DNA from 3 places in the Cellulomonas sp. H30R-01 genome. Region 3 is predicted to be linked to each of the others. Evidence: riboswitches for the same ligand, from Rfam matches in the RefSeq annotation. Region 3 holds a riboswitch; each other region holds the start of a gene.
What was found. A riboswitch is a leader RNA that binds a small molecule or an ion and turns the genes downstream of it on or off. The one in region 3 is predicted to bind S-adenosylmethionine.

Region 1: linked by a shared signal. The riboswitch ahead of GXP71_RS14600 (NADPH-dependent FMN reductase) and the one ahead of GXP71_RS10405 (LLM class flavin-dependent oxidoreductase) in region 3 are both predicted to bind S-adenosylmethionine.
Region 2: linked by a shared signal. The riboswitch ahead of GXP71_RS15855 (methylenetetrahydrofolate reductase) and the one ahead of GXP71_RS10405 (LLM class flavin-dependent oxidoreductase) in region 3 are both predicted to bind S-adenosylmethionine.

Annotation. Positions count from the first base shown of each region.
Region 1 is NZ_CP048210.1:3,261,684-3,266,078, forward strand. Features, by position in the region: gene GXP71_RS14590 (AAA family ATPase) at 1-436, opposite strand, end outside; gene GXP71_RS14595 (tyrosine-protein phosphatase) at 557-1,363, opposite strand; SAM riboswitch class IV at 1,565-1,674, shown strand; gene GXP71_RS14600 (NADPH-dependent FMN reductase) at 1,690-2,268, shown strand; gene GXP71_RS14605 (flavin reductase family protein) at 2,265-2,807, shown strand; gene GXP71_RS14610 (L,D-transpeptidase) at 2,950-3,837, shown strand; gene GXP71_RS14615 (phosphatase PAP2 family protein) at 4,011-4,395, shown strand, end outside.
Region 2 is NZ_CP048210.1:3,540,595-3,544,989, reverse strand. Features, by position in the region: gene metE (5-methyltetrahydropteroyltriglutamate--homocysteine S-methyltransferase) at 1-1,673, opposite strand, end outside; gene GXP71_RS15855 (methylenetetrahydrofolate reductase) at 1,670-2,803, opposite strand; SAM riboswitch class I at 2,871-2,966, opposite strand; gene GXP71_RS15850 (hypothetical protein) at 3,212-3,427, opposite strand; gene GXP71_RS15845 (DNA-3-methyladenine glycosylase I) at 3,675-4,232, opposite strand.
Region 3 is NZ_CP048210.1:2,335,059-2,339,453, forward strand. Features, by position in the region: gene GXP71_RS10395 (DUF1684 domain-containing protein) at 1-185, opposite strand, end outside; gene GXP71_RS10400 (NtaA/DmoA family FMN-dependent monooxygenase) at 201-1,589, opposite strand; gene GXP71_RS10405 (LLM class flavin-dependent oxidoreductase) at 1,599-2,750, opposite strand; SAM riboswitch class IV at 3,022-3,135, opposite strand; gene GXP71_RS10410 (nuclear transport factor 2 family protein) at 3,269-3,649, shown strand; gene GXP71_RS10415 (DUF4175 domain-containing protein) at 3,807-3,962, shown strand; gene GXP71_RS10420 (CsbD family protein) at 4,002-4,193, shown strand; gene GXP71_RS10425 (hypothetical protein) at 4,216-4,395, opposite strand, start outside.

The DNA.
Region 1 (4,395 bases), 930 kb from region 3:
GCGCGCCCTCGAAGAGCAGTCCGCGCCGCGGGGTGCCGCCCATCTGGTCGGCGAACTGCCGGTGCGTCTGGAACAGGTCGATCGAGCGGCGGACGTCCTCCTTCACCGGGTCGATCCCGATGACGTCGTCGAGCCGGACGTCGACCTGCTCGGGCCGGTAGGTGAGGTGCGGCGACCGCGCGGACCCGACCTGCGTGCCGACGAGCAGGAGCAGCATCGCCCCGAAGAACAGGACCGGGACCAGGATCAGCGGGTCGACCGCCGGGAGCGACGGCAGCGGGTCGCGGCCCAGCAGCGCGCTGACGATCACGTACGCCTCGGCCGCGAGCACGAAGGCGGCGAGCCGGTAGACGCGACGACGGCGCATGCGCTCGCGGTCGAGCGCGATGTCGTGCGCACCCTTGCGGATCGGGGAGACCAGCTCGTCCTCGTGCATGCGTCCGCCTTCCGTCGGCTCGGTCGCACCATCGTCAGCGCCCGTCGGAGGCCCGGCAACATCGGACATACCGGACCACCCGAACGGACCAACCGGACGAACCGTGCGGCGCGGCCTCTGTCAGGCGTCGGCGCGCAGGGTGCGCCGCAGCGCCTCGACCTCGAGGGGCGTGAGCCCGAGCCCGTCGGCGAGGTACCCGTCGAAGGACCCGAACCGGGCTTCGACCGTGTCGAGCGCGGCCCGCAGGTAGTCCTCGCGCACCTCGAGGAACGGGGAGACGAGAGCCGGGTTGCCGCCCGCGGCCTCGAGCTGCGCGAGCAGTGGCGCGAACGTCGCCCGGACCGCCGGGTTGACGGCGAGGAACTCGTCCGTCGCGCCGTCCTCGTCGACTCCTGCCGCGAGCAGCAGCACGGTCGCGGCCCATCCCGTGCGGTCCTTGCCGGCTGTGCAGTGGAAGAGCACCGGGGTGCCCTGCGCGTCGATCACCGTGCGCGCGAACGTCGCGTAACCCGCGAGCGCCGCGGGCGAGGACACCAGCCGGCGGTACGTGGCGCGCATCTGCTCGGGGACGTCCATGCCGTCGAGCGTCTCGAGGAGTACCGCCGGGCGGGTGAGCAGCGTGGCGGCCTGGGCGGCGGCGTTCCCGGGGAGATCGGCGAGCACGTCGAGCTCGACGAGCCGCGCGCCTGCGGGCAGCCGCTCGGGACGTGCCTCGCGTTCGGCGGCGGTGCGCAGGTCGACGACGGTGCGCACGCCGAGCGCGGTGAGCACGGGGTCGTCGGGCACGCCGTCCGACGTGAGCTCGGCCGAGCGGAACGCGACGCCGCGCGCGACGGTCCCGCCGTCCGCGGTCGGGCGGCCGCCGAGGTCACGGAGGTTGGTCACGGCGGTCGCGGGGAGCACGTGCGGGTCGACGACGTCCGTCATGCGGCGATCGTGGCACGGCGGCGGCGAGCCGGCGACGCTCGCGCGGTCCCGGGCCCGGTCCCGGTCGCGGTCGCGGCGAGGCCGTGACGCCCGCGCGATCCGGCGAAGAGACGCGAAATCCCGACCGGTCTTGTCCGCATATCGAGAAGGAGTCGCCCGACCCCTTGCCGTCGGCGCGACCGCTGGTAGAAACCGCGGCCAGGTCACGAGCACCAGCACGCAAGCCCCGGCTCGCTGGTCAGCAACCCCTCCACGACGGGGTGCTCCGGGAGATGACCAGGCCGCACCACCCGGTGCGGCAAGCGTGAACGTGAAGGAGCCGCACCGTGAGCCACCCGACCGGTCCGAGCGTCGTCGCCCTCGTGGGCAACCCGCGCCCGGCCTCCCGCACCCGCAGCACCGCCGAGCACGTCGCCGGCCGCCTGCTGCCGCACCTCGGCGCCGACCCTGCCGGCCCCACCACCGCCGGCGTCACGACCGTCGACCTCGCCGACGTCGCGGGCGAGCTGTTCGCCCCCGAGCGCCCGGCCGCCGACGCCGCGCTGCGGACCGTCGCCGCCGCGGGCGTGCTCGTCGTCGCGACGCCCGTCTACAAGGCGTCGTACACCGGGCTGCTCAAGGCGTTCCTCGACGGGTACGGCCCCGACGGTCTCGCCGGGGTCGTCGCGGTCCCGCTCGTCGTCACCGGCTCGCCCGCGCACGCGCTCGTCGGCGAGGTGCACCTGCGCCCGCTGCTCGTCGAGCTCGGCGCGAACGTCCCGACGCGCGCGCTCGTCGTCACCGAGGCCGACCTGCGGGACACCACGGCGCTCGACGCCGTGGTCGACCACTGGCTCGACCGGGCCGCCGAACCGCTGCGCCGCGCCGTCCGCGACGCGGCCGACCTCGCGGAGGCGCTGCGATGACCGCCGAGATCCTGCGCGCTCTCGACGCCGACCTCGTCCAGCAGGACGAGCAGCAGCTCACACCCGACGCGTACAAGGAGGTGTTCCGCCGCCACCCCGCGGGCGTCGCGGTCGTGACCCTCACCGACGGCGACCGGCTCGTCGGGTTCACCGCGACGTCCGTCATCTCGGTGTCGGCCGCGCCGCCGCTGCTCGCGTTCTCGCTCGCGTCGACGTCGTCGTCCTGGCCGGCCGTCTCGCGGGCCCGGACGCTCGCGATCAGCTTCCTGTCCGGCGCGCAGGACGACGTGTCCGCCCGCTTCGCGACCAGCGGCATCGACCGGTTCGCCGCAGGCGGCTGGACCGCGTTGCCGACCGGCGAGCCCGTGATCGAGGGCGCCGTGTCGTGGGTGCGCGGGCGCGTCGTGCAGCGCACACCCGTCGGTGGGTCCTACCTGGTGTCGGTCCGCGCGCTCGCGCACGGCACGACCGACGAGGTGGCCCCGCTCGTCTACCACGACCGCACGTACCACCGGATCGGGGACGCGACCGCGATCTGACGCGTCCCGGCGAGCTGCCCACCGCCACCGGCGAGCCCCGCGCACCCCTCGCGCGGGGCTCGTCCGCGTTCTCGCGGCGCTCGCGCCTTTGCCGCGCGGACCCCCGCTGACGGACGATGGGATCCCGACCCCGGAGGTCCTCGTGCGCACGTCCGTCCCCGCCAGCCGCCGCGCGGCCGGTGCGGCCGTCGCGCTCGCGCTCGCCGTCGGGGTGGCCGGGTGCGCCACGGACAGCCCTGTCGCGGCTCCCCCGCCCGTCGAGCTCGCCGCACCCGTCGCGGTCGCCAAGGCCGCCGCGCCCGCGCCACCCCCGCCCGTCGACCTCGCGACGCTGCCCGTGGTCGACGTCCTGCACGTCGTCCCGGGGCTGCCCGGAAGCGAGGGCCTGACGCCGCTCGAGAACGACGATCCGTCGCTCGGCCGGTGGCGGACCGTCGTCGTGTCCGAGCCGACCGCGGTCCACGCGAGCGTCGGCGGCCCCGCCGTCGGCGTCCTGCCGACGGACGTGCTCGGCGCCGCGAACGTGCTGCCCGTCGTCGACGAGGCCGCCGGCTGGGTGCGCGTGCTCCTCGCGACGCGCGGCGCGCTCCCCCGCGAGGACCGCGCGCAGGTCAACGGCCGCACGGGATGGGTCCGCACGACCGACCTGATGCCGTCGGGCACCGACTGGTCGGTCGTGGTCGACGTCGCGGCGCAGACGCTCACCGTCGACGACGGCACGTCGGTGCGCACGTTCCCCGTCGTCGCGACGGGTGCTCCCGCGACCCCGACCCCGCACGGGCCGGCGTTCCTGCTGGGGCTGCGCTGGTCGGAGCCGGGGACGACGACCCCGCGCGTCCTGCCGCTGTCGACGCAGAGCGAGACGATCGACCACTACGACAAGCCGACCGGCACGGCCGTCACCGCGATCCACACGACGACGCTCCGCGGCCGCGGCGCCGTGTCGAACGGGTGCGTGCGGGTCACCGACGACGTGCTCGACGTGCTGTGGCAGGCGCCCGCCGGGACGGTCGTCACCACCGTCGGCTGACCGGCCGGGGCCGGCGCCGACGCAGCGGGAGGTGGGCCCGTCGCCGGGCGCCCGGTGACCGTCACGCCGTCCCGCCGTCCCGCCGACCGCCGCGGACGCCCGCCCGTGCCCGCCGACGGATGAACTCACCGTCTCGCCGGGCGGACGCGCGTGGACGCCCCTACCCTCACCGCATGCGAGCCACGACCGTCCGACGACGCGCACTCGTGCGCGCCGCGACGCTCGGTGCCGCCGTCGCGCTCCCCGTCGTGGTGCTCGCGTTCCTCGTGCGCGGGCAGGTGACCGCGATCGTCCACGTCGACCAGTCCGCGATCGTCGCCGCGACGGACCTCACGCGCGCGAACCCGGCGCTGCGCAGCGTGCTCGTGGCCTGGCAGACCGCGTTCCAGGCGGTCGTCGTCAACACCGCGGGCGCGCTGCTGTGCGTGTGGGTGTGGCGACGGCACCGCCTCGGCACGCGCGCGCTGTGGGCGGCCGTCACGATCGCCGCCGGGTGGGGCCTCCAGCTCGCCGCGAAGGGCGTCGTGCAGCGCGCCCGGCCCGTCGTCGAGGACGCCG
Region 2 (4,395 bases), 1.2 Mb from region 3:
TACGACGTCCACGCGACCGTGATGGGCGCCGGGCGGGACACGTCGCCCCAGAGGATCGACGGACGCGTGCAGCGCGAGCCGTAGGACTGGACCCAGCCGTTCTGCGTCACGGCGAACCCGTCGAGGTTCTCCGCGAAGTACTGGACCATGTCGTTGCGCTCGGGCTCGCCGTGCACGAGGACGTCGAGGCCGATCTTCTCCTGCAGCTCGACGACGCGGCGGATCTCCGCCTTCATCTCGTCCTCGTACTGCTCGGCGGTGAGCTCGCCCTTGCCGAACGCGGCGCGCGCCTTGCGGATCTCCGGCGTCTGCGGGAACGAGCCGATCGTGGTCGTGGGCAGCGGCGGCAGGTCGAAGCGCGCGGCCTGCGCGGCCTTGCGGCTCTCGAAGTCGCCGCGGTTGAACGCGTCCTCGCCGAGGGCGGCGACACGTTCGCGCACCTCGGGGCGGACCACGCCGGGGGCGGTCTTGCGCGACGCGACGGCGTCGGACGCGGCGAGCAGCTGCTCGTGGATCGCCTCGCGGCCCTCGGTCAGGCCCTCGGCGAGCGTGACGACCTCGACGACCTTCTGGTCGGCGAACGCGAGCCACGACTTCAGCGTCGGGTCGAGCGTGGGCTCGTCCTGCACGTCGTGGGGCACGTGGAACAGCGACGTCGACGTGCCGACCGTGACGGCGCCCGCGCCGAGGTTCTCGAGCTGCTCGAGCACCTGGAGCTTGGCGTCGAGGTCCGCGCGCCAGATGTTGTGGCCGTCGATCACGCCCGCGACGAGCGTCTTCGACTCGAGGCCGGGAACGGCCTGCGTCGGGGCGGGGCCGCGGACCAGGTCGACGCCGATGGCCTCGACGTCGGTCGCCGCGAGCACGCCGAGCGCGTCGCGCAGGTCGCCGTACGGCGCGGCGACGAACAGCGCCGGGCGGCCCTCGACCGCGGTGAGCGCGCCGTACGCCTCGGTGACCGACGCGAGCAGGCGCTCGACGGGCACGTCGATCGAGTCGGACACGAGCGCGGGCTCGTCGAGCTGGACCCACGTCGCGCCGGCGGCGGCGAGGTCGCGCAGCAGCGCGGCGTAGACCGGCAGCACGTCGGCGAGGCGGTCGATCGGCGCGAAGTCGTCCGGCGAACCCTCGGCGGCCTTGGCGAGCGCGAGGAACGTCACCGGGCCGACGATGACCGGGCGGGTGAGCACGCCCTCGGCCAGCGCCTCGGCGAACTCGCGGACCGGGCGGTCGCTCGCGTAGCGGAACTCGGTGTCCGGGCCGATCTCGGGGACCAGGTAGTGGTAGTTCGAGTCGAACCACTTGGTCATCTCGAGCGGCAGGTCGTCGCCGCGGCCGCGCGCGACCGTCGAGTAGCCCGCGAGGTCCAGACGGCCGTCGGCGTCGACCAGGTCGGCGAAGCGCGGCGGGATCGCGCCGAGCACGGTCGCGGCGTCGAGCACGTGGTCGTAGAACGAGAACGCGCTGGGGATCGCGGGCACGTCGGTGCGCAGGCCGAGCTCGGCCAGGCGGGTGCGGGTGCGGCGGCGCAGGTCGGCGGCGACGGCCTCGACCTCGTCGGCGGAGGAGCGGCCGGCCCAGAACGCCTCGATCGCCTTCTTGAGCTCGCGACGGGGACCGATCCGGGGGTAGCCCAGGACGGAGCCGGCGGGGAACGTGGGGGTGGTGGTCATCGCGGTGTCTGTCCCTCGTGGGTCGGGTCGGGTGCCGTCGTGGTCGGTCCGGGTGTGCCGGGGGTCGTCGCGGTGGGGGCCGTGACGGGTACGGCGCTGCGGCCGGTGCGGGCCCCGCCGTCCAGACCCGCTCCTTCGAGCAGGTCGAGCGCGGCGTGGTGCTGGTTGAACGTGTAGAGGTGGACGCCCGGGGCGCCGCCGTCCAGCACGCCCTGGACGAGGTCGACGCCGGCGCGGATGCCGCGACGGTGCCGCTCGAGGTCGTCGTCCGCGGACCCGAGCAGGTCGAGCAGGTCGCGCGGGACGGGCACACCCGTGAGGTCCTGCACGCGCAGCAGCCGTGCGGGGTCCGTGCTGGGGATGATGCCCGGGATGATCGGGATGGTGACGCCCGCGTCGCGCGCCTCGGCGACGAGCCCGAGGTACGACTCGGCGTCGAAGAACACCTGCGTGATCGCGAAGTCCGCGCCGGCCTCCTGCTTCGCGAGCAGCGACGCGACGTCCTGGGCGCGCGTGCCGCCCGTCGCCGCGTTGCCGCGGGGGAACGCCGCGACGGCGACCGACAGGGGCCGGACCCGGGCGCGCACGGCCTGCGACGGGCTGCCCGCGCACCGGCGCGACTCGATCTCGCGCAGCAGCGCGACGAGCTCGCTCGCGGTGTTCACGCCGTCCGGGTGCGGCTGCCAGTCGTCCTGCCCCGCGGGCGGGTCGCCGCGGAGCGCGAGGAACGAACGCGCACCCTCGTCGAGGAACTCCTCGACGATGGCCGTGATCTCGTCGCGCGACGTGCCGACGCAGGTGAGGTGCGCGATGGGGTTGAGCGACGTCTCGCGCAGGAGCCGGCTGACGAGCGCGCGGGTCGTGACGCGGGTGCGGCCCGAGGCGCCGTACGTGACCGACACGAAGTCGGGGTGCGCCTCGCCGAGCCGCTGGATCGTCTCCCAGAGCCGCGGTGCGGCGTCGGGGTTGCGCGGCGGGAAGAGCTCGAACGACACCGTCGGCCGGTCGATCGCGGCGAGCGGGCGGTCGGGCGCCACGTGCGGGCCGGTCGTCCGACGCGGGGTGGTGTCGGCGACGGTGCCGGTCTGGTCGACCGTGCCCGGCAGCGCGTCCACGACGGGGACGCTCACCGGACGACCGGCGTCGGTCGGCCCGCGCGGGGGTCGCGGGGGCACGCGGGGTGCTGCGGCATCGTTCACTCCATCGACCCTGGCGGAAGCACCCACACCCTCGCCAGGAGGGGGGTTGCTGCGGCGTCGTCGAGCCAGGTCTCTCGGCCGCTCTGGATGGTTGTCGAGATGCTAGACCGCCGACCACATGGTGGGCAACGTTGCTCGACCGGTGAGACGCCAGCGTCCGCGCGGCAAGCGGTCCGTCGAGGTGGGAACGTCGCGGTCGAGAGCCGTCGGACTCGCTGGCCTCCTCCCTGGCGTCGCGGCGTCGACGCACCGACGGTCGATCACGCGCGGTGGCGGACCGTGCCCGGCGACGCGGGATGACGACGGCAGAACCGGAGGGCGTCCGGTCCACCCCTCGGATCAGCGGCGGCGGCGCGGGGTCAGGTGGCCGGGCCGGAGCCGGCTGCGCTGCGTCGGGACGTCGAACCACGAGGTCGGCGACCCGGCCACGACACCGAGCAGGCCGTCCTGGACGGCGGCCAGCACCTCGGCGTCGACGTCCGAGGGGGTGGACATCGCGGCGGCGGCCCCGCGCACGGCGTCGAGCCGCCCGTCGGGGTCCGTCGTGTCCGTCATGCCGGGCATCCTAACCTCCACCCGAAAGAGGGTCGGAGGTGCGCGCCGAGGCGTCACTCGACGGGAGCAGCAGCCTCCCGTGGGCGCCGCGCGGAGCGGTCGTCGACCGCCACCAGGGTGCGTCGGCTGCGGTGGTCCGCGGCCGCCCGGGTTCGTCGGACGCGGTGGTCCGCGGCCGCCCGGGTTCGTCGGACGTCGGCCGTCGTGCTCCGCGCGGCGGCACCGTGGGCGGCGGAGCAGGCGCGCGTCAGGGCACCGTCACCGACGGGCACGTCGCGAGGTGGTCGTCGACCAGCCCGCACGCCTGCATCGCGGCATAGGCGGTCGTGGGTCCGACGAACCGGAAGCCGAGCGACTTGAGCTCGCGCGCGAGCGCGCGTGACTCCGGGGTCACGGCCGGCACGTCCGTCCAGGTCGCGGGCCGGACGTGGTCGGCGCGGTCGGGTGCATGGGACCACAGGACCTCGTCGAGCGTGCGTCCCTGCGCGTGCAGGTCCCGCAGCGCACGGGCGTTGGCGATCGTCGCCTCGATCTTCGCGCGGTTCCGCACGATGCCGGCGTCGGCCATGAGGCGTGCGACGTCGCCGTCGCCGAACCCGGCCACGACCTCGGGGTCGAAGTCGGCGAAGGCCGCGCGGAAGGCGGGACGCTTGCGCAGGATCGTGATCCAGGCGAGCCCCGACTGGAACCCCTCGAGGGCCAGCCGCTCGAAGAGCGCGTGCTCCCCGTGGACCGGGTGCCCCCACTCCTCGTCGTGGTACTGCTCGTAGAGGGGGTCGCCGTCGCCGAAGCACCGGCCCGTCACGAGCGGGCGTGCCGGGGTGGCGGCGGGGACGTCGGGCGTCGCGGCGGCGTCGGGGGTCTGCGTGGGCACGGCGCCAGTCTGGCGCGGGACGCCGACACCGCGCGGGCGGGCGTCGACGGCTGGCGGTGCCGGTGCGCCGACGCGGGCTGTGGACGGCTCGCGG
Region 3 (4,395 bases):
GCCCACCACAGGCCGGGCACGCCCGGCAGCGTGCGGCGCTGCGCGCGCAGCCAGAGCAGCGCGACGGGCGTGAGCCAGCCGTGCGGGGTCGCGAGCGTGCGCTCGCGCTCGGTGTGCCAGGCGGCCCACTCGTCACGGGCGGCGGCGGTCCCGGTGTCGGCCGGGCGGATCGCGGTGTCGGTCATCGTGGGGGGGCTCCTTCAGCCGACGGGCTGCTGGTCGAGGTGGGCGGTGCGGGTGCGGCCGGGGGCGGGCCGGTCGAGACCGAGGTGGTCGCGCAGCGTCGGGCCGCTGTACTCGGTGCGGAACGAGCCGCGCTCCTGCAGCAGGGGCACGACGCGGTCGAGCACGTCGTCGAGCCCGTGCGGCGTCAGGTGGGGCACGAGGATGAAGCCGTCGCTCGCGTCCTCCTGGACGGCCCGGTCGATCGCGTCGGCGACCTGCGTGGGCGTCCCGACGAACCCGCCGCGCGTCGTGACGGCGATGACGAGGTCGCGGATCGAGAGCCCGTCGGCCTCGGCGCGGGCGCGCCACTGCGCGACGACGGGACGCGGGTCCTTGACGTGCCGGACGCGCCCGCGCGTGATGTCGGCGTTGTCGACGTCGGGCTCGACGTCCGGCAGCGGTCCCTCGGGGTCGTACGACGTGAGGTCGACGCCCCACACCTGCTCGAGGAACGCGATCGCGCCCGGTCCCGAGACCTGCTGGCGCCGGATCACCCGGGCCCGCTCCTGGGCGTCGGCGAGCGTGTCGCCGAGCACGACGGTCGTCGCGGGCAGGATCTTGAGGGACTCCTCGGTGCGCCCGAGCGCGGCGAGCCGGCCCTTGACGTCCCGGTAGAACGCCTGACCGTCCTCGAACGTCGAGTGCATCGAGAAGACGACGTCGGCGGTCGCCGCCGCGAAGTCGCGGCCGTCGGCCGAGTCGCCCGCCTGGAACAGCACCGGGTGGCCCTGCGGACCGCGCGGCGTCGGGAACGTGCCGCGCACCTGGAAGTGCGTCCCGACGTGCTCGACCTCGCGCACGGCCCCGTCGCGCAGGAACGCGCCGGCGGCCCGGTCGCCGAGCACGGCGTCGTCGTCCCACGAGTCCCACAGCGCGCGGGCGACCGCGACGAGCTCGGCGGCCCGCTCGTACCGCTCGGCGTAGGGCAGGAACCCGCCGCGGCGGAAGTTCGCGCCGGTGAACGCGTCCGACGACGTCACGAGGTTCCATGCGGCACGGCCGCCGGACAGGACGTCGAGCGTCGCGAACTGCCGGGCGATCTCCCACGGCTCGTTGAAGGTCGTGTTGATCGTGCCGACCAGGCCGAGCCGGTCGGTGACCGCGGCCAGCGCGGCGAGCACGGGCAGCGTGTCCGGGCGGCCGACGACGTCCAGGTCGAAGATCTCCCCCTTGTGCTCGCGCAGGCGCAGGCCCTCGGCGAGGAAGAAGAAGTCGAGGCGGGCGTCCTCGGCCTTGCGGGCGAGGTGCTCGAACGACGCGAAGTCGATCTGGCTGCCGGAGTCGGGCTCGGTCCACACCGTGGTGCTGTTGACACCCGGGAAGTGCGCGCCGAGGTGGATCTGCTTGCGGGGGCGGTTCGTCATTTCGGCGGCTCAGGCGATCGCGGTCGCGTAGCGGCTGACGGGGCGCGCCAGGCCGAGCGTGTCGCGGAACGTCGTGCCCGGGTAGGACTCACGGAACACGCCCGCTGCGCGCAGCAGCGGCACGACCTCGTCGGCGATGCCGTCGACGTCGGTGTGCAGCGCGGCGGGCCGCAGCGTGAAGCCGTCGACCGCGCCGGTCGTCGTCCAGTCCTCGATCGTCGCGGCGAGGTCCGCCGCGGTCCCGACGTGCGCGGCACCCTCGTGCGTGCGCCGACCGGGGGCCGTCAGCGCGTCGAGCAGCGCGAGCCGCTCGCGGGCGGCGTGCTCGGTCCCGCCGAGGACCACGAACAGGTCGGCCACCACGCGGAGCTCGTCGGGGTCGCGCCCGACGGCGGCCGCAGCGGCCCGGATCTCGGCGCGCTGGCGCGCGGCGTCGCCGCGGTCGGCGGGGCGGATGCGCACGACGTCGGCGCGGTGCGCGGCGAGCGCGAACGACGACGAGGACCCGACGCGCACGACGACGGGCGGCTGGCCCTGCGGCGAGCGCGGCGTGATCGACGAGCCGCGCACGGCGAACCGCACGCCGTCGTGGTCGATGCGGTGGATCTTCTCGCGGTCGACGAACCGGCCGGTCGGGACGTCGCGGATCTCGGCGTCGTCCTCCCAGCTGTCCCAGAGCTTGCGCACGACGTCGACGGCCTCGTCGGCCTCGGCGACCGCGTCGGCCTCGTCCTGCGCGGGCTTGCGGCCGAACGCGGCGGCGACCTCGTCGGTCGTGGACCAGCCGACCTGCCAGGCGGCGCGACCGCGGCTCACGTGGTCGATCGTCTGGATCGCCTTGGCGACGTGGAACGGCTCGGTGTGCGTGGTGTCGACGGTCGCGACGAGCCCGATCCCGGAGCTGCGCGGGGCGAGCCGGGCGGAGACGAGCGCGGCGTCGAGCCGGCCGCGCAGCGTCGTGTTGCGGCTGGTGTGCAGCGCGAACGCGTCGTCGAACAGGACGTAGTCGAGCGTGGCGCGCTGCGCGGTCGCGACGAGCTGGCCGAGGCGCTCGGGGTCGAACAGGCGGTGCGGCTCGGAGCCGGTCGCGCGCCACGCCTCGGGGTGCGCGCCGGCGTCGGAGAGGTCGAGGCCGAGGTGGGTGCTGGGGGTCACGGTCATGGTGCGGGTCCGTCTCTGGGGTGCACGGCGGTTGCGGGCGCGCCGAGGGCGCGTCCGTGCCGGGACGTGGCGGTGGGGTGGGACGAGGGAGCCCGCGTCGGCGGGCGGCGGGGTCGGGGCGCTGCGGCCCCCGACCGTCGGTGCGGCGGTAGCGCGGGTGTCAGCGCGTGCGACAGGAGCGCAGGGGGCGACAGCGACACGTCAGGACGGCTGCGCGTCCGGGGGCTCGCCCGCTCATCGCTCTCTCCTCACGGCAGGCCGTGGGCCTGCGTCCGCGCCGTTGCCGTGCGCGGTGCGCTCACGGCCTGGTCGTCACCCGGGGCACCCCGCCGCGCGGGAGGGTTGCCGTCCAGCGAGCCGGGGCTTGGTGCTGGAGCTCATGACCCCGAGGTCGCGTGACCCCGGTGACGAGCACACTAGAAATCCCGACCTGATAGGTCAAGTATCGTCGGGCCCGGTTCTCACATGCCGGACAACGGTGTCCACGATCCGCACCCCGCGGTGCCACACTGCCCGGCATGTCCGCACCCGAGCCGCACGCCTTCGCCGCCGCCTGGGTGGCCGCCTGGAACGCGCACGACGTCGAGGCCGTGCTGGACCACTTCGCGGACGACGTCGTGTTCACGTCGCCCGTCGCCGCCCGGCTCCTGCCCGCGACGCAGGGGGTCGTGCACGGCAAGGACGCCCTGCGGGCCTACTGGACGGAAGGCCTCCGGCAGGTCCCTGACCTGCGGTTCTCCGTCGAGCGCGTGCACGCGGGAGTCGACGTGCTCGTCCTCGGCTACCGCAACCAGTCGGGCGGCGTGGTCGACGAGGTCCTGCGCTTCGTCGACGGGCTCGTGGTCGAGGGGCACGGCACCTACCTCGTCGAGCCGCCCGCCCCGCAGGCGGGCGGCTGACGTCCGGACATCTCACCCCGCGTACCACCGTTCGCACGGGCCCGCCCGACGTGCGGCGCGCCCCTGGTCGCACGACCATGAAGGAGTTGCGACTGGAGAACGCGGTCGTGGACGTCCGGCGGCCAACCCCGGCCACCGGGTCGAGAGAGGCAGTCAGATGGCTCTGTGGCTCATCCTCATCATCGCCGGCGTGGTGATGATCGTCCTCGGCGTCGCCGTCGAGGCCGCGAAGGTCCTGCTGTGGATCGGCATCATCCTGCTCGTCGTCAGCCTCATCGGCTGGCTCGTCGGCAGAGGCCGTCGCGCCGTCTGACACCCCCGCCCACGACCGCCCGCACGAGAGGAGAGACCCATGGGTCTGGACGACAAGATCGAGCACGCCGCCGAAGAGGCGAAGGGCAAGGTCAAGGAGGGCACCGGCCGCGCGACCGGCGACGAGCGCCTCGAGGCCGAGGGCCAGGCGGACCAGACGTCCGCGAACGTCAAGCAGGCTGGCGACAAGGCGAAGGACGCCGTCGACGACGTCAAGGACGCCTTCAAGTAGACCGCTGCACCGGCTCGGCCGGTCAGCTCCGACGGGGACGGTCCGTGCGGGCCGTCCCCGTCGTCGTCCCCGCCGGTCCCCCGGGCGTCTCCGCCCGCGCCGCGCGCATCCGCAGCCCGGCGACGCACTCGACCACGCCGACGGCGGCGAACGCCCACTGCACGGGCGACGTCCAGCCGACGAGCGGCAGCTGCACCGCGAC